Regions from separate parts of the Micromonospora coxensis genome, predicted to be linked through region 2. Evidence: riboswitches for the same ligand, from Rfam matches in the RefSeq annotation. Region 2 holds a riboswitch; each other region holds the start of a gene.

Region 1 (4,103 bases), 3.3 Mb from region 2:
CGCCGCCCGGGCCAGCGCCTCGATGCCCGGCGCGGCGATCCCGTCGTCGTTGGTGACCAGCACCCGCAGCGTCATCGGTCGACCACCCGGTCGGCCAGCTCGTCCGGGGTGGTGCGCTCCTGCGGGCGGCTGTCGGCGGGGACCAGGCGGACCCGGTCGACCAGGCCGGTGATGGTGTCCAGGCGGCCGGTGCCCAGGCCGTGCCGGGTGACGTTCAGCGCCCCGGCCGCCGCGCCGGTACGGATCGCGGTGCGGATGTCGCCGCCGCCGGCGACCACGGCGGCCACCCCGGCGGTCATCGAGTCGCCCGCGCCGCGCGGGTCGGCCGCCTCCAGCCTCGGCATCTCCACCTCGAAGATCTCCCCGTCGACCAGCGCCAGGGCCGGCTCGGCGGCCCGGCTGACCACCACGTTCTCGGCGCCCGCCGCGTGCAGGTCGTACATGGCCCGGGTGAGCTGGTCCTCCTCGGCGCCGGCGGCCAGCCCGTCGGCGATCAGCTCCTCGTGGCTGACCTTGAGGAAGTAGACGCCGCTGGAGAGCACCGCCGTCAGGTGCGGGCCGGAGAGGTCCACCACCACCCGGCCGCCGTTGGCCCCCAGGTCGGCGGCGAACCGGCGGTAGAGGTCGGCCGGGACGAGGGACGGCTCGTTGGGGCCGCTGAGCACGCTGACCGGCGCGCGCAGCCCCTCGCCGAGCGACAGGTTGTGGAGCTCGTCCAGCTCGTGCCGGCTCAGCGGCGCGCCGACCACGTCGACGATCTCGTGCCGGGCGCCGTCGCGCCGGTCGTGCACGTACCCGCCGCTCGTCGAGTCGCGGCGGACCACCCGCAGGTCCACCCCCTCGGTGAGCAGCAGCGGCTCCAGCACCTCGCCGATCTCGCCGCCCAGGCTGGTGCAGAGCACCACCGGCACCCCGAGCGACATGATCATCCGGGCCTGCCAGACGCCCTGCCCGCCGGGGTGCAGGTGCAGCTCCGGCTGGTCGCTGGGCTGGTCCACGGTCACCGTCAGCCGGGGCGTCGGCGCGAAGACCATCACGTGTCCGCTCATCCGCCGTACCCGCCCATGTCCGCCTCCCGTGGCCGTCGCCGGACGCGGGATTCCCCGCCCCGCCCGCGACATGCGCGACCGGTCGCCGCCGACGTTGCCAGCCCGTCGCCGGTACGGGACTATCGTGCGACCGACGAGGAGTGGAGGGCGGAGTGGTCCGGCGGGAGACGTTCAGCTACACGGTGCAGGCGCGCTGCTCACGGGCGGACGCGGTGGCGCTGTTGAGCGATCTCGCCAGGCAGGGTGAGCTGCACCCGTTGATCGTCCGGGTCCGTGAGCTGCCGGCCCGTCCCGGCGCGCGGGCCAGCTACGCGATCACCGACCGGCTGGAGCTGGGGCCGTTGAGCTTCCCGGTCACGTACCAGGCCGACGTCCTGGTGGTCACCGACGACGAGATCGTCACGGTGGCGCGGCAGCAGCCCGGCACGACCGTGCGCAACCGCACCCGCATCCGGGAGGAGGAGGACGGCCTGCTGCGGGTGGACGTGGAGATCACCCTGGCCGCCCCGGCGCCGCTGTTCGGGTACGCCTTCCGCCAGGCCCGTGCCGCGCACCTGGGGCTGGCCAACCGGCTCGGCGCGGTGCTGGACCGGCTCGCCGACGGCGGCCCGGTCGCCGGCTGACCGCCGCGCTGCTCGCCCGCTTCCCCGGCGCCCGGGGCGGGGCACCGGACACACGTGCGGGGCCCGTCCAGACGGACGGGCCCCGCGACGCGGTACGGGTCAGTACACCGACAGGTGCACGTGGTTGGTGTGGTCGCTGGACGGGTCCCCACCCGCCCCGCTGTACGACTTCCAGCCGCTGCTGGGCAGCCAGATCTGCCGGTACCAGATCACGTAGAGCACACCGAGCCGGTCGGCGTTGCGGACGTGGTACGCGGCCAGGTTGTTGCCGTACGTCCGGTCGCCGCCGGTCGCGTCCCCGCCGAAGCCGTTCTTCTGCGCGGCGAAGTCGCAGGCCCGGCCCTTGGGATGCTCGCCGGAGCCGCTGGGGCGGTAGCAGGAGACGTACCGGGTGAAGCCGGCCGCCTTGCTCTGCTGGAGCGCGTTGAGCATCCGCGGGGTGATGCAGCCGTTGGCCGGGGTGGGGTCGTTGACGCTGCACGACTCCGGCGGCCACGAGCCGTCCGAGTTGCGCGGCGCCGGCCGGGCGTTCGCGGTGGAGGTGCCCCGGCTGGCGCCGCTGTCGGCGCGCGGGGCGGGCTTGTCGGCGGCGGCCACCGCCAGCGCCCGTTCGGCCTGCTGCTTGCGCTTGGCCATCACCGCGATCTGCTTGCGTTGTTCGACGATCTCGGTGTCGAGCGCGGCCCGGGTGCGGGTGGCCTCCTCCTTGGTGCGCAGCAGGTTGCGCAGTTCGCGGTCCTCGTTGCTGGCGACCGTCTCCAGCTCGGCGGCCCGGTCCAGGAAGCCCTCCGGCGAGGTGCTGTTGAGCAGCGCCGAGACGGGGCCGAGCCGCCCGGTGCGGTACGCCACCCCGGCGATCTCGCCGACCTTGCCGGTGCGCGTGGCCAGCTCCGACTCGATGGTCTTGAGCTGGTTGTTGAGTTCCTGCTGGCGCCGGGTGGAGCGCTCCAGCGCGGCCTTGGCGTCGATCCAGCCCTTGCTGGCGGCGTCGAGCTGGGCCCGCAGGGCGGGGGTGCCGCCCTCCTCGTCACCGGGCGCGGCGAGCCGGGTGGTGGGTGGGGCGGCGGCCACCGGCGGTGGCGCCGACGACACCCCGAGGGCGAGGGTGGCGGCGACCGCCGCCACCAGTCGGACAGTGGTACGTCGTACGTGCATGCACAATCCTTCCGTCAGCCGCCGACCGGGTTAGCTGACGGGTTCGGGACGGAAGATCCCTACCGCTGGCGCGGATGCACCCCACGTACCTGGTTCCCCGGCACGCCCTGGCGGGCGTTTAGGCGGCGGCCACCGCCGGCACCGTCGGGTGCCGCCTGGCGGAGGCCGGAACCGAGACTACCGGTACTGGTGTGACTGATGCCCGGTTCGTGACTGAGGGTACGGGAGGGAAGCCTGATAAAAGGCGCATAGCCGGATATTTGTATCACCATTCGACCGAGCCGCAGGCCCCCGGCGCCGCTCCCGGCTCGATCTGGAGGGTGGCGTGCTCGATGTGGAAGTCCTCGTGCAGCGCGCTGCGGGCGGCCGCCAGCACGGCGCCCACCTCGGCGCCGGGGTGCATGGTCAGGTGCGCCGAGGCCACCTCCATGCCGGAGGTGAGCGTCCAGACGTGCAGGTCGTGCACCTCGGCCACGCCGGGGACGGCGACCAGCCGGTCGTGCACCGCGGTCACCTGGAGGTGCTCCGGGGCGGCCTGCACCAGGATCCGGACGGCCGCCCGGCCGAGCCGCCAGGTGCGGGGCAGGATGAACAGGGCGATCGCCACCGCCACCGCCGGGTCGGCCCACCACCAGCCGGTGCCGGCGATCAGCAGCGCGGCCCCGATGACGCCGAGTGAGCCGAGCAGGTCGCCGAGCACCTCCAGGTACGCCCCGCGCAGGTTGATGCTCTCCCGCGCCCCCTCGCGGAGCAGGGCGAAGGCGACGACGTTGGCGAGCAGCCCCAGCACGGCCACCGCCAGCATCGGCCCGGTGCTCACCTCCGGGGGGTCGCCGAAGCGGCGTACCGCCTCGATGAGGACGTAGACCGCGACGCCGCTGAGCAGCACCGCGTTGGCGAGCGCGGCGAGCACCTCCAGTCGGTAGAGGCCGAAGGTGCGCTGCGGGTCGCGGTCGGCCCGCCGGGTGGCGGTGATCGCCGCCAGGGCCATCCCGATGCCGAGCACGTCGGTGAACATGTGCCCGGCGTCGGAGAGCAGGGCCAGCGAGCCGGTGGCGACGGCGGTCACCGCCTCGACCAGCATCAGCGCGGCGAGCAGCGCGAAGGCCGTCCAGAGCCGGCCCCGGTGGCGGTGCGCGGCGTTCGCGACCGACCCGTGGTGGTCATGACCTGCGCCCACGCCCACACCCTCCGCCGCCGGACCAACCCGACACCCAACCTATGCTCACATAGCTATGTGTGCAAGTGACTCCGTTCCCTTGATGGTCATGAAGTT
Region 2 (4,103 bases):
AGCCCGTCGGCGACCCGGTCGGCCAGGCCGGTGAAGGAGTACCGCGGCAGCGGTGGGGCGTACCCGTGGCCGGCCAGGTCGGGCGCCAGCCAGCGACCGGCCCAGCGCTGCTGGAGCAGCGGCGCCCAGGGCAGCCACACCTCGCCGGTCGCGCCCATGCCGTGCAGCAGCACGAGGACCCGTCCGGATCCCGCGTCGTCGTCCATGCGCCGCAGTGTGCCATCGCCGGGACAGCCGGCGCGAGTGCCGCAGACGCCCGACCCCGCACGCCCGGCCGTCGCCCCGCAGGGACCACCCGTGCACGAAGATGACGATAGAGTTCGATCTTCCGTGGGGTGGGGCGGCCACCCCCGCGAACCGGACGGGAGCGTGCCGTGCGTTCGAGGCACTGGACAGCGTCGATGGCAGCACTCGCGGTGGTCGCGTCCACCGCACTCACGGGCGGGTCGGTCATGGCGAAGGCCACCGCCCCGGACAGCGGCGTGGCGGCGGCGGGCGGCGTCCTGCGGGTCTACAACAACAACATCGAGAACCTCGTGATCAACAACCCGGACGGCACCTGCACCCGGGTCTCCGGGCCGGACCACCTGACCTCGATGCTGGTGGACGACGCCGGCCGGCCGGCCACCGCGGGGGTGGCCGCGCCGGACATCCTGATCGTGCAGCAGGTGCGCGGGACCGGGCAGGCCGAGGCGTACGCCGACCAGTTGTCGGCCAAGTTCGGCTACCCGGCCGGCACCTACGGGGCGATCGTGGCGTGGAGCGACCCCGAGCCGTGGGGGTCCAGCCACCACTGCAGCGACCAGAGCCTCGGTGACCTGAAGAAGAAGCAGACCAACGCCATCATCTGGAACACCCGCACGCTCAGCCTCGCCGACGGCGACATCTCCAAGTACTGGAGCGCGGGCTGGTTGAAGCCGGGCACGGCGTACGCCGGCGGCGCCGGCTGCACCCTCTACAAGCCGCCGAACAACGACACCGGCACCACCAACTACTACAAGTGGAAGCGCACCAGCGCCATCGCGGCCCGCTTCACCATCAAGGCGACCGGCACCTCGGTGTTCGCGGCCACCATGCACCTGCCGCAGGAGAACCGGCAGAACGCCTGCGCGGGCGACGGCTACACCGGGATCGCCGGCACCGGCATCCACCTCGGCGCGGACGCCACCAGCCTGATGAACGCCTCGACGATCCGGGTGGTGGGGATCGACGCCAACCGGACCGGCATCGCGGCGGGCACGCTGGGCGGGTACGGCATGACCGGCTACGGCGCGACGGCCACGCACGGCTCCAGCAAGATCGACTACCTCTTCGTCCGGGGCAGCGTGCAGTCGTCCCCCGTCGACCACACGGTGACCGGGACGAAGTCCAACCACCGGGCCCTGTACGCCTTCGTCACGTACTGACGCCGTCGCACGCGCACCGGGCGCCGGTCCCCTTCCGGGGGCCGGCGCCCGTGGCGTACGTGCGGGGATCAGGCGGAGTAACCGCGGGTGGCGATCCAGTTCGCGAGGTCGGTCGTGCTCAGCCAGTACTCCGGCAGGTTCGGGTCCGCCGAGTCGGCGATCCGGACCAGCTCACCGCCGTCGCGGTAGCCGACCACCGCCACGTAGTGGCCGCCCGGGAAGGAGTGCCAGCCGCCGTCGGTGTCGGTGACCGTGCCGGCCACGTTGGCCACCACGCCCCGCTCGGCGGTGACCGCGGCGACGATGTCGGCCCGGAGCCGGTCGATCTGGGCCGCGCTCGGGGTGCCGGCGAACATCCGGGTCCGGTACGGGTCGCCCTTGACGACCTGGTTCAGCACCCGGGTGGTGTCCTGCGCTGAGTTGGTGCCCATCTCGGTGGTGCCCAGCGGCCCGGCCAGCTCGTCCTGGGTCCGCTCGATGCCGGCCGCGCTGAGCGCGTTGCGCACCGCCGCCGGGCCGCAGGTGTAGTAGGTGAACTGGGCCTCGTAGTCGTAGTCGAGGATCTTCGACGACGGGGGCTTCGGGGCCGCCTTGCGGGTCACGTCCGGGTCGGCCTTGGCCTTCGTGGGGCTGGCCGCCGGGGTGGCGCTCGCCGAGGGCGAGGGGCTGGCCGCCGGGGTGGTGGCGACGCGGGCCTGGGCGCGGGTGGCCACGTCGGCCAGGCGCGGAGCGGCCTCGGCGACGGCGGCCGGGGTCTGCTGGCGGGCCGGCGACTCGTCGGCGCCGACGAACAGCGCACCGGTGCCGGTGGCCAGCAGGAGGGCGGCGGCGGAGCCGGCGACGACCTGGTACGGGCGCTCGGTGGCCAGGCGCCGCAACTGCCGCTTCAGGTGGTGATTCAACGTGTCCTCCACGGTACGAGGGCGGGAGCGGCACGCCGGACCGGCGCGTGACGGGACGTCACGCGCGGAACGGGATCTCGGGCCGCTCGGCGGGGGGAGCGCCCGGGCGTGGCCGGGCGTCGGGGCGGATGCCGGATGTCAGGACGCGACGGCGCGACCTATCGGCGGATGCACCCCGGTACCGAGGCAGGGATGGCGTGGTGCTGCACGAGGATGGAACTCCTTCCGATGCCGCCGACCGGGTTAGCTGACGGATTCGGGCGGGAAGATCGCCCTACCACGGGCCGTGGCCCGCGGATTCACCCCAGTGGTGCATGGGTCCCCGGTTCGTGGAATCCACGATTGAGCGGGTCGACACGGCGTCGCCTTGTGCGATCGGGAACCGCGCCGGACCGAGGTGACACTACTGGCCGGTATGCGCCGCGCCAAGCGCTGCGAGCTGCGTAAACGTGATCAAGGCGAGCAATTTCCGGGGCAGTCGCACACTGACGTCACTCAATGGGACGAGCGGTTTTCCGGGAACCGACGGGCGACAACCGGACAGCCGTGGCGACACGTCCCCGATTCGCCGCCACCACTGTCACGCCCTGTCACGCACGTCCGGTTCCCGCCGGCCGTGACCGGGCTCACCGAAATCCCGGTAACGATTTCGGCGCGGTCCGCCGCTCACCCGACCCGGGCCGGTCGCCACCGTGCCGCCGAGGCCGCGCGCGGCGCCGTCGCGGCGGCCCGGGACGCGGCGGGCGCCCGGCCGGGGCGCGACCGCTGCGCCGCCGCGTACGCCTCGACGGCGAGGGCACGGGCGGCGTCGGCCGCCAGTTCGGCGTCGCGCCAGGCCGACCGCTCCCGGGCGGCCGCCCGCCGGTAGGCGTCCCGCCGGCTGTCGCGTACCGCCCGGGCGAGCAGCACCTCCTGCTCGACCGGGTGCCGCCGGGGATCCCAGCCGTCGCGGTGGGCGAAGACGTCCCGCAGCCGCTCCACCGGCAGTTCGCCCCGCCAGTGGGCGGCCACCGCCGCCTGGTGCAGCCAGCGCTCCCGGGCGGCGTACTCGGCCGGGGTACGCGGGGTGCGCGGGGTGGGCAGCGCGTTGGCGACGGCGAACCGGCGGGCGGCGGCCTCCGCCTCGTCGTACGCCGACCAGGCCCGGTCCACCTCCTCCTGGGCGGCCAGCCACACCTCGCGCCGGCGGCGGGCGGTCTGCGCCGCGCCGGACGCGGCGACGGCGACCTCCTCGGCGTACCGGCGCAGGTCGGCCGCGTCGACGGCGGCCTCGGCCGGGGTCGGCCCGCCGGGCGTCGCCTCCTCGGCCGGGCGGTCCCGCTCGGGGCGGGCCACCAGCACGGTGAGCACGGTCAGGGCGAGCACGAGCAGCGCCGACCAGATGGCGGCGGCGGTCGGGACCTCGATCAGGAACTGGTAGAGGACGGTGTTCACGGTGCGGCACCTCCCGGGGAGCGGGACGCGGAAGAGGAGCCCGCACGCGCCACGGACGAGAGGGCCAGGGGCGCGTACGGGGGGTGAGGTCGGAGAGCGTGGTCGCGGGTCGCCCCCGCGCGGCGGTCAGCCGGCGGGCGGGGCGCGCGGGCCGGCCCCGGACGGGGTCGGCCCGCTCGGGACGGGCGGCGCGTCGGGCCGCGGGGCGGGCAGGGCGTCCGGCGCGACGGCCGCCTCGGCGGCGCAGGGCGCGGCCGGCGGGGCGTCGGCGAGGGCCTCCGGCGCACCCGGGACGCTCCCGGCGGGCGCGACGACCGGCGACGCGCACCCGGCGGTCACGACGGCGGGCCGGGCGGGAACC
Region 3 (4,103 bases), 1.4 Mb from region 2:
CCCACCGCCGCGACCGCCCCGCGTACCGCGCCGGGGCCCGTCGTCGGCCCGTCGCCACCCGGCGGACACGACGTCCGCTCGCGGTACGTGACGACGCCGGCACTCCCCGGCGATCCGGGGGCGTCGACGACGACATCCGGCACCATCCGCTGAACCGACCAGCCGGCTGACACGTACCTCGCTCTGGATCGTTGGGAGACTCGCAATGGGCGCCGACCACACCCGTCCCGCTCCGTCCACCCCGCCGGGGGTGCGACGGATCCTCGTCGCGACGGTGGTGCCGCTGTTCGTCCTCACGGTGATCGTCGCGCTGGTGCTCTGGCCGCGGGACACGCCGACGAAGGACACCGGCGGTGACGTGCCGCGCTACCACGGCACGGTGACCCGGGTGGTGACCGAGCCCTGCCCGCCGACGCCGGAGGCGCCCGAGGGGTCGCCCGGCACGGCCGACGGCCCGTGCGGGACGGTGACGGTCAAGGTCGAGCAGGGCCCGGACGCCGGCCAGCAGGTCCAGACGCCGGTGCCGGCCGGCCCGGGCGCACCGACCGTCGCCGTGGGCGACGAGGTCGTGCTGGTGGAGCTGACCGACCCGGCGGACCCGACGGCCAGCAGCTACAACATCGCCGAGCACCAGCGGGGGGAACCGCTGATCTGGCTGGTGGCGCTCTTCGCGGCCGCGATCGTGGCGTTCGGGCGGCTGCGCGGCCTCGCGGCGCTCGCCGGGCTGGCCGCGAGCTTCGCCATCCTCCTCACCTTCGTGGTGCCGGGCATCTCCGGCGGCGGCTCGCCGCTGCTGATCGCGATCACCGGCTCCGCCCTGATCATGTTCGTGGTGCTGTACCTCACCCACGGGATCACCGCGCAGACGTCCGTGGCCGTCCTCGGCACCCTCGGCAGCCTGGTGCTGACCGGAGTCCTCGGCAGCCTGGCCACCGCCGCCGCGCACCTGACCGGGTTCGGCAGCGAGGAGGCCACCACGCTGTCGATGTACCAGCGCGACGTGGACCTGCACGGGCTGCTGCTGGCCGGCATCATCATCGGCTCGCTCGGCGTGCTCGACGACGTCACGGTCACCCAGGCGGCCACCGTCACCGAGCTGGCGCACGCCAACCCCGGGCTGTCCCGGATGCAGCTCTACCGGGCCGCCACCCGGGTCGGCCGGGCGCACATCGCCTCCACGGTGAACACCATCGTGCTCGCCTACGCCGGCGCCTCGCTGCCGCTGCTGCTCCTGCTGACCGCCGACAGCCGGCCGGTGGGGCAGATCCTCACCAGCGAGTTCCTGGCCCAGGAGATCGTCCGCAGCGCGGTGGCGACGCTGGGGCTGATCGCCGCCGTACCGCTGACCACCGGCCTGGCCGCGCTGGTCACCACCGCCGGCCGCGCTCCGGAGGCCGACCCGGTGCGCGACCCGGATCCCACCCCGAAGCCTCGCCCCGCCGTCGACCGGGACGCCGCGCTGGAGGCGCTGAGCGCGGGCCGTCCCGGCACCCCGTCCACCCCGGCCCCCGCACGGTGGCCCGACCCCGGAAGGAGCACGGACACCGCATGGTGAAACTCCACAGCGTGACCGCCGACGACCCGGAACCTGACGAACGCGTCACTCGTCACGCAACGCCACGACGAAATAACGCTTTTAGTCGGGTTCAGGACGTAGCTCACCGGTACGACTGTCAGGTAACCTCGCTGCCGGTCACCGCCGAAGGCGCGCAGCGGCGCCTGCGGTGCCGCCGCCCAATCGCCGCGAGGCGAGCCGGGGAACCAGGTACCTGGGGTGAATCCGCGACAGCGGTAGGGGCCACTTCCGTCCCGAACCCGTCAGCTAACCCGGTCGGCGGTCGACGGAAGGGAACACTGTGACGGCACCCCTGCGCCGCTGGATGACTCCGGTGGTGTCCGTGCTCGCCGCCCTGGCCATCCTCGCCGGCGCGGCCCCCGCCATTGCCGCCCCCTCGACCCCCACCCCCTCCGGGCACGCGGAGGACGACGAGCCCAAGTTGCTCACCGACGTCATCGAGCTGCGCAACCGCGAGTACAGCAAGGCGAAGTCGAAGCTGGAGAAGTCGAAGAAGCGCCAGCTCGAACTCGCCATGGAGGTACGGCGGGCGCAGGACGAGCTGGAGGCGCTCAAGCCGCACGTCACCCAGATCGCCGCCCAGTCGTACCGGACCGGCCGGATCGGCGCGGTGTCGATGCTGCTGGAGAGCGACGCGCCCGACTCGTTCGTCCGACGCGCGGCCGCCCTGGACGAGCTGAACATGGTCAACGGGCAGAAGCTGGCCGAGGTGACCGCCGTCAAGAACCGCGCGGAGCAGGCCAAGCTGGCGCTCGACGCCGAGGTTCGCGAGCAGCAGAAGCTCACCAACGACATGGCCCGGGAGAGCCGGGAGGCGGAGAAGGCCCTCGCGCTCGTCGGCGGCAAGGGCTTCACCGGCGGCCTGGTGGACGCGACGTCCCCGGTCGCCCGGATCGCCCCCGGCCGGACGGCGGACGGCGGCTGGCGCTCCGAGTCGTGCAGCGAGGACGACCCGACCACCTCGGGCTGTGTCACGCCGCGCACCCTGCACGCCTACAAGGAGGTACGCCGGGCCGGCTTCAAGCGGTTCGCCGGCTGCTACCGCCCCGGCGGGCCGTGGGAGCACCCGAAGGGCAAGGCCTGCGACTGGTCCCTGCAGAACAGCGGCTTCGCCCCCTGGCACAACAACGACACCCGGATGTACGGCAACAACCTCACCGCCTTCCTGATCCGCAACGCGGACCGGCTGGGCATCTACTACGTCATCTGGAACCGGCAGATCTGGTTCCCGGCGACGGGTTGGAAGTCGTACAGCGGACCGTCGAACCACACCGACCACGTGCACATGTCGCTGCTGTAGCGCCCGGCGCGTACGGAACGAGGGCCGCCCCCGGTCGGGGCGGCCCTCGTCGTGTGTCGGGGATCAGCGGGCGACCACGGCCACCTGGTCGTCCCCGGCCCGGTCCGGCACGTCGGCGGGCACCGCGGCCACCGTCCGGGCCTCGCCCGCGGCGAGCCGGTACGACAGGCCGACCACCGCGCACCGCCCGGCGGCCACCTCGCCGGCCAGGACGGCCGAGTTGTCCAGCAGCGCCTCGACGGTGCGCGCGATGTGGATGTCCACGATCCCGTCGACGTCGTCGACACCCTGCGACGCGGCACGCCGCACGCTGGGCGTCACCGCGTCGACCACGGCGCCCAGGTGGCCCGGCGGCGTGGCGCCGGTGCGGGCCGCCTGTCGGGCCGCCTGCACCGCTCCGCAGGAGTCGTGGCCGAGCACCACCACCAGGGGGGTGCCGAGGACACTGACCGCGTACTCGACGCTGCCCAGCACCTCGGAGCCGACGGTGTGCCCGGCGGTGCGGACGACGAAGAGGTCACCCAGGCCCCGGTCGAAGATGATCTCGGCGGCGAGGCGGGAGTCCGAGCAGCCGACGATCACCGCGAAGGGATGCTGGCCGTCGGCGACGGCGGCCCGGTGGGCGGCATCCTGGTTGGGGTGGCGCGGCGCGCCGGTGACGAACCGCCGGTTACCGGCGAGCAGTTCGGCGAGCGCCTGGGTGGGATCGGTCAGGGTCATTGCCGCACCTCTGTCCTGCGCGTGATCGGCCTGGTCGCACCGGCCGGCGACGGAGGCGGCCGCGCCCCCCACGGTCACACGCAGCAGAAGGTACGTCAAGGTTTACGTGATACACATTTCATGCTTTGGTCCTCTTCTCCCCGGTGGGGCCGGAAAGGTCGCGGTCCGGGGAGGCCCGGACCGTAAATCCGAAGGAGGGGCCATACGATGGCGGGCATGGCAGCGGAGAACGGGAGCACCCGGAACTGGACGTTCCTCACCAACCACGCACACGTCCTGCTCGCCATCGCCCGCAATCCCACCGCCCGGCTGCGGGACGTGGCCGACGAGGTGGGCGTCACCGAGCGGGCCGCCCAGGCGATCGTCGCCGACCTGGAGGCCGGCGGGTACCTGCGACGGACCCGGGTCGGGCGACGCAACGAGTACACGGTCAACCCGAGCGGCCACTTCCGGCACCCGGCGGAGTCGGACCGCCAGGTCGGCGACCTGCTCGCCCTCTTCACCGGC
Region 4 (4,103 bases), 2.2 Mb from region 2:
GGACGGGCGGCTTACCCGTCGCCGGGCCGGGTAGTCGCCCGTGACGGCGGACCGAGCGGGGGTGGCGATGGATCAGGCGTGGTGGGTCGTCCTCGCGGTGCTGGCCTGGTTGGCGATCGGCCTGGTCACCGCGGCGGTGTTCGTCACCCGGGGCGGGCACCGCAACCTGCTGTGGTACCTGGTCGGTGGACTGCTCGGCCCGATCTTCGTGCCCATCGCCCTGGAGCGCGGCCGGGCCGGCACCCGGCGGGTGGACGTGCGCTCCCGCCCGCCCTCGGCCCGGGGCGACGGGCTGCGGGTGCTGGTGGGGCTGGACGGCTCGGCGGACTCCGACCGGGCCCTGCGCACCGCCGTGCGGGCGCTCGGCGGCACGGCCGGCGATCTGGTCCTCGTCGCCGTGACCAGCCCGGACCTGATCGACGTCGAGGCCGCCGAGGAGGACCGACGGGCCCGGCGCATGCTCGACGAGCGGGTCGCGGCGCTGCCGGCCGGGCTGCCCGCGCCGAGCACGGAGATCGTCGCCGGTCATCCGGTGGACGCGCTGCTGGCGGTCGCCGACGCCCGCGACGTCGACCTGCTCGTCGTCGGCCGGGCCGGGCACGGGCTCGGTGAGCGGCTGCTCGGCAGCGTCGCCGAGGAGTTGGCCCATCGTTCCCCTCGTCCGGTCCTGCTCGGCGGCCTGCCCGGGTGAGGCGTGCCCGTCGACGCGGCACGCGCCGGCGGACGGCGACGCCCGGCCGGTGCGGGACCGGCCGGGCGTCGGTGGTGCGGGGTGGTGCGTCAGAGGCTGAGCTTCTGGCCCGGGAAGATCAGACCCGGGTCGGCGCCGACGACGCGCCGGTTGCGCTCGTACAGCGCCTGCCAGCCGCCGGCCAGGTTCTTCGCCTCGGCGATCTGCGACAGGGTGTCGCCGGTGCGCACCACGTAGGTGTCGCCGCCGGCCGCCGGGGCGCTGCGCTGCTGGCCGCGCTGCTCGGTACGCGTCGACCGCTCGGTGGTGGCCTTGGCCGTCCGGCGCGGCTCGGAGCGCCGCTCCGACTTCTGCGACTTCTGCGACTTCTCCGACTTGGTGGCGTAGCTCTTCGTCGAGCCGCCCTTCTTGCCACAGGTCGGCCAGGCGCCGATGCCCTGGCCGTCGAGCACCTTCTCGGCGATCGCGATCTGCTCGCCGCGACTGGCCAGGTCCGCCCGGGAGGCGTACTTCTTGCCGCCGTAGCCGGCCCAGGTGCTCTGGGAGAACTGGAGGCCACCGTAGTAGCCGTTGCCGGTGTTGATGCTCCAGTTGCCACCGGACTCGCACTGGGCGATCGCGTCCCAGTTGACGCTGGCGGCGCTGGCCGGGGAGGCCGGCGCCAGCACGGCGGCGACCCCGGTGACCGCGCCGACGGCGAGCGTGCCGACGGCGACGCGGCGCGAGCTGACCCGTCGGTGACGGGCGACGTATGCAGTTGCCATGTGTGATCCTCCACGCCGACGAGGTGAGCTGTCGGGTTCGGGCCGAGGAGCCCGGCCGCCGTGGCGGCTTCACCCCGAGGTGACGTGCACCGAGGAACGTGTGGGTCCCCCGCTCCATGCCCAGGTGACAAGGTCCGTGGCCGGCGGCATGGATTAGGCGTTACCGACCCCGGTTGCCCGCGATCGCGGACGAGAACGACGTTAGGAACCGTTTCGGGGATTTGCCCACTTCTTGAGAGGTTCTTCACCCGGTCAGGCGAGGGCTCGCGGCCCCCGGTTGCGGACCTCGTGCAGCCGTGCACAATGCCCGGTCAACTCGGATCCCGCTGCCCCAGCCCGAGGGCCGCGGTCCGCCCGTCGCAGGTGAGTTCTCCCGGCTGCATGAGGACAGTGGGCGGTCGCCACACCTCGACCCGGTCACCGACCACTCTGGCCAGCAGGCACGAGCCGCGTCGGCCCTCGCGCAGCGCCAGGCCCACGGCGCCGTCGACGGTCGCCACGTCCCGCCGTACCCGGGGATCGAGGCGCAGCCGGTCGACGGCCGCCCCGACGGACCGCTCGGTGGCCGCCGGGCCGGTCGGCAGCGAGCGGCGCAGCCGCTCGTCGGTGCCCGACGGCAGGCTCGGCGCGGGACGCGGGGTGATCGGCGCGGTGGGCGGGCAGTCCACCTCGGTCACCGGATCGACCCGGTCGTCCGGCCGGTACCCGAGCCGGTGACAGAGCGTCACCTCGGCGCGCGCGGACTCGGACCCGTTCCAGTCCAGGACGAGCGCCTCGCCACGGACCCGGACCACCAGCGACACCCCGTCGCCGTCCTGCCGGGTGGTGCCGTCGAGGCTCATCAGGTCGACACCCTCACGCCCGGTGACCAGCCGGCCGAACTCGTCGGCCTCCCAGGGACGGTCCCGTGCGATCGCAGCGGTCACCTCGGTCAGCCGGGCCCGGGCCTGCTCCTGCGCCTGGCGCCGGGCGTCCGCCTCGTGGTCGCCGGCCACGCAGCCCGTGAGCAGCGCCGCCAGCACCACCGCGCCGACGATCCCGACGTTGCCCCGTACCGTCCGCATGAGCGCATTGTGCCCGCCCGGCGCCAGACGCGGCATCGGCCGGACGCGGACGGCCCGGGGGCGGACGCGAGGTCCGGCCCCGGGCCACGTCCGGTTCAGAGGGTACGGGCCAGCCGGTCGGCCAGCACCCGCGCGAACCGGGCCGGATCGGCGAGGTCGCCGCCCTCGGCGAGCAGCGCCATGCCGTGGAGCAGTTCGGCGGTCTCGGTCAGCGCCGGGTCGGCGGCGTCGCGCTCGTACGCGGCGCGCAGCCCGGTGACCAGCGGGTGGGTCGGGTTGAGTTCCAGGATGCGCTTGACCGCCGGCACCTCCTGCCCCATCGCCCGGTACATCTTCTCCAGCGTCGGGGTGATGTCGTGCGCGTCGCCGACGATGCAGGCCGGCGAGGTGGTCAGCCGGGAGGAGAGGCGGACCTCCTTCACCGTGTCGGCGAGCGCGCCGCCGAGGAAGGTGAGCAGGTCGGCGTACTCCTTGGCCTGGCGTTCCCGTTCGGTGCCGGCCTCCTCGCGCTCCTGCTCGGAGTCGAGGTCGACCTGACCCTTGGCGATCGAGCGCAGCGGCTTGCCGTCGAACTCGCCGACCCGCTCGACCCAGACCTCGTCGACCGGGTCGGTGAGCAGCAGCACCTCGTAGCCCTTGGCCCGGAACGCCTCCATGTGCGGCGAGTTCTCCAGCGTCGCCCGGCTCTCGCCGGTGGCGTAGTAGATCTCGCCCTGGCCCTCCTTCATCCGCGCGACGTAGTCGTGCAGGCTGGTGAGCTCGGCGGCGTCGTGGGTGGACTCGACGGAGACGACGTCGAGGATCGCCGCGGTGTTGTCCGGGTCCTCCAGCAGACCCTCCTTGACCACCCGGCCGAACTCGGACCAGAAGCTGCGGTAGCCCTCGGCGTGCGCGGTGCGCATCTCCTTGACCGTGGCGAGCACCTTGCGCACCAGCCGGCGACGGACCACCTGGATCTGCCGGTCCTGCTGCAGGATCTCCCGGGAGATGTTGAGCGACAGGTCGTGCGCGTCCACCACGCCCTTGACGAAGCGCAGGTAGCTGGGCATCAGCGCGGCGCAGTCGTCCATCACGAAGACCCGCTTGACGTAGAGCTGGACGCCCCGGCGGCCGTCGGCCATGTAGAGGTCGAACGGCGCGTGCGAGGGGATGAAGAGCAGCGCCTCGTACTCGAAGACGCCCTCGCCGCGCATGTGGATGGTCTCCAGCGGGTCGGCCCAGTCGTGGCTGACGTGCCGGTAGAAGTCGCGGTACTCCTCCTCGGCGACCTCGTCGCGCGGGCGGGCCCAGAGCGCCTTCATCGAGTTGAGCGTGGCCGGCTCGGCCTCGGGAGTGACCAGCCGGATGGGCCAGGCGATGAAGTCGGAGTACTTCTTGACGATCTCGCGGATCCTGGCGTGGTCGGTGTAGTCGTGCAGGTTGTCCTCACTGTCGACCGGCTTGAGGTGCACGGTGACGGTGGTGCCCTGCGGCGCGTCGTCGACGGTCTCCACCACGTACGTGCCCTCGCCGGTGGACTCCCAGCGGGTGCCCTCGGTCTGCCCGGCGCGACGGGTGACCAGGCTGACCCGGTCGGCGACCATG

Evidence for each region. A riboswitch is a leader RNA that binds a small molecule or an ion and turns the genes downstream of it on or off. The one in region 2 is predicted to bind cyclic di-AMP.
Region 1: it holds a riboswitch for cyclic di-AMP, as region 2 does, so the genes downstream of both, GA0070614_RS08770 (coiled-coil domain-containing protein) here and GA0070614_RS25050 (C39 family peptidase) in region 2, are expected to answer to the same signal.
Region 3: it holds a riboswitch for cyclic di-AMP, as region 2 does, so the genes downstream of both, GA0070614_RS18790 (coiled-coil domain-containing protein) here and GA0070614_RS25050 (C39 family peptidase) in region 2, are expected to answer to the same signal.
Region 4: it holds a riboswitch for cyclic di-AMP, as region 2 does, so the genes downstream of both, GA0070614_RS03990 (LysM peptidoglycan-binding domain-containing protein) here and GA0070614_RS25050 (C39 family peptidase) in region 2, are expected to answer to the same signal.

What each region holds. Positions count from the first base shown of each region.
Region 1 is NZ_LT607753.1:1,984,765-1,988,867, reverse strand. Features, by position in the region: gene surE (5'/3'-nucleotidase SurE) at 1-75, opposite strand, end outside; gene GA0070614_RS08780 (PfkB family carbohydrate kinase) at 72-1,049, opposite strand; gene GA0070614_RS08775 (hypothetical protein) at 1,202-1,672, shown strand; gene GA0070614_RS08770 (coiled-coil domain-containing protein) at 1,772-2,827, opposite strand; cyclic di-AMP (ydaO/yuaA leader) riboswitch at 2,831-2,962, opposite strand; gene GA0070614_RS08765 (cation diffusion facilitator family transporter) at 3,093-4,013, opposite strand.
Region 2 is NZ_LT607753.1:5,486,606-5,490,708, reverse strand. Features, by position in the region: gene GA0070614_RS25060 (alpha/beta fold hydrolase) at 1-206, opposite strand, end outside; gene GA0070614_RS25055 (hypothetical protein) at 402-1,406, shown strand; gene GA0070614_RS25050 (C39 family peptidase) at 1,475-2,308, opposite strand; cyclic di-AMP (ydaO/yuaA leader) riboswitch at 2,526-2,667, opposite strand; gene GA0070614_RS31470 (hypothetical protein) at 2,975-3,742, opposite strand; gene GA0070614_RS25040 (hypothetical protein) at 3,869-4,103, opposite strand, start outside.
Region 3 is NZ_LT607753.1:4,106,404-4,110,506, reverse strand. Features, by position in the region: gene GA0070614_RS18795 (YibE/F family protein) at 206-1,555, shown strand; cyclic di-AMP (ydaO/yuaA leader) riboswitch at 1,722-1,852, shown strand; gene GA0070614_RS18790 (coiled-coil domain-containing protein) at 1,857-2,876, shown strand; gene GA0070614_RS18785 (carbonic anhydrase) at 2,940-3,596, opposite strand; gene GA0070614_RS18780 (helix-turn-helix transcriptional regulator) at 3,804-4,103, shown strand, end outside.
Region 4 is NZ_LT607753.1:902,374-906,476, forward strand. Features, by position in the region: gene GA0070614_RS03985 (universal stress protein) at 68-691, shown strand; gene GA0070614_RS03990 (LysM peptidoglycan-binding domain-containing protein) at 781-1,455, opposite strand; cyclic di-AMP (ydaO/yuaA leader) riboswitch at 1,454-1,625, opposite strand; gene GA0070614_RS03995 (hypothetical protein) at 1,767-2,519, opposite strand; gene htpG (molecular chaperone HtpG) at 2,615-4,103, opposite strand, start outside.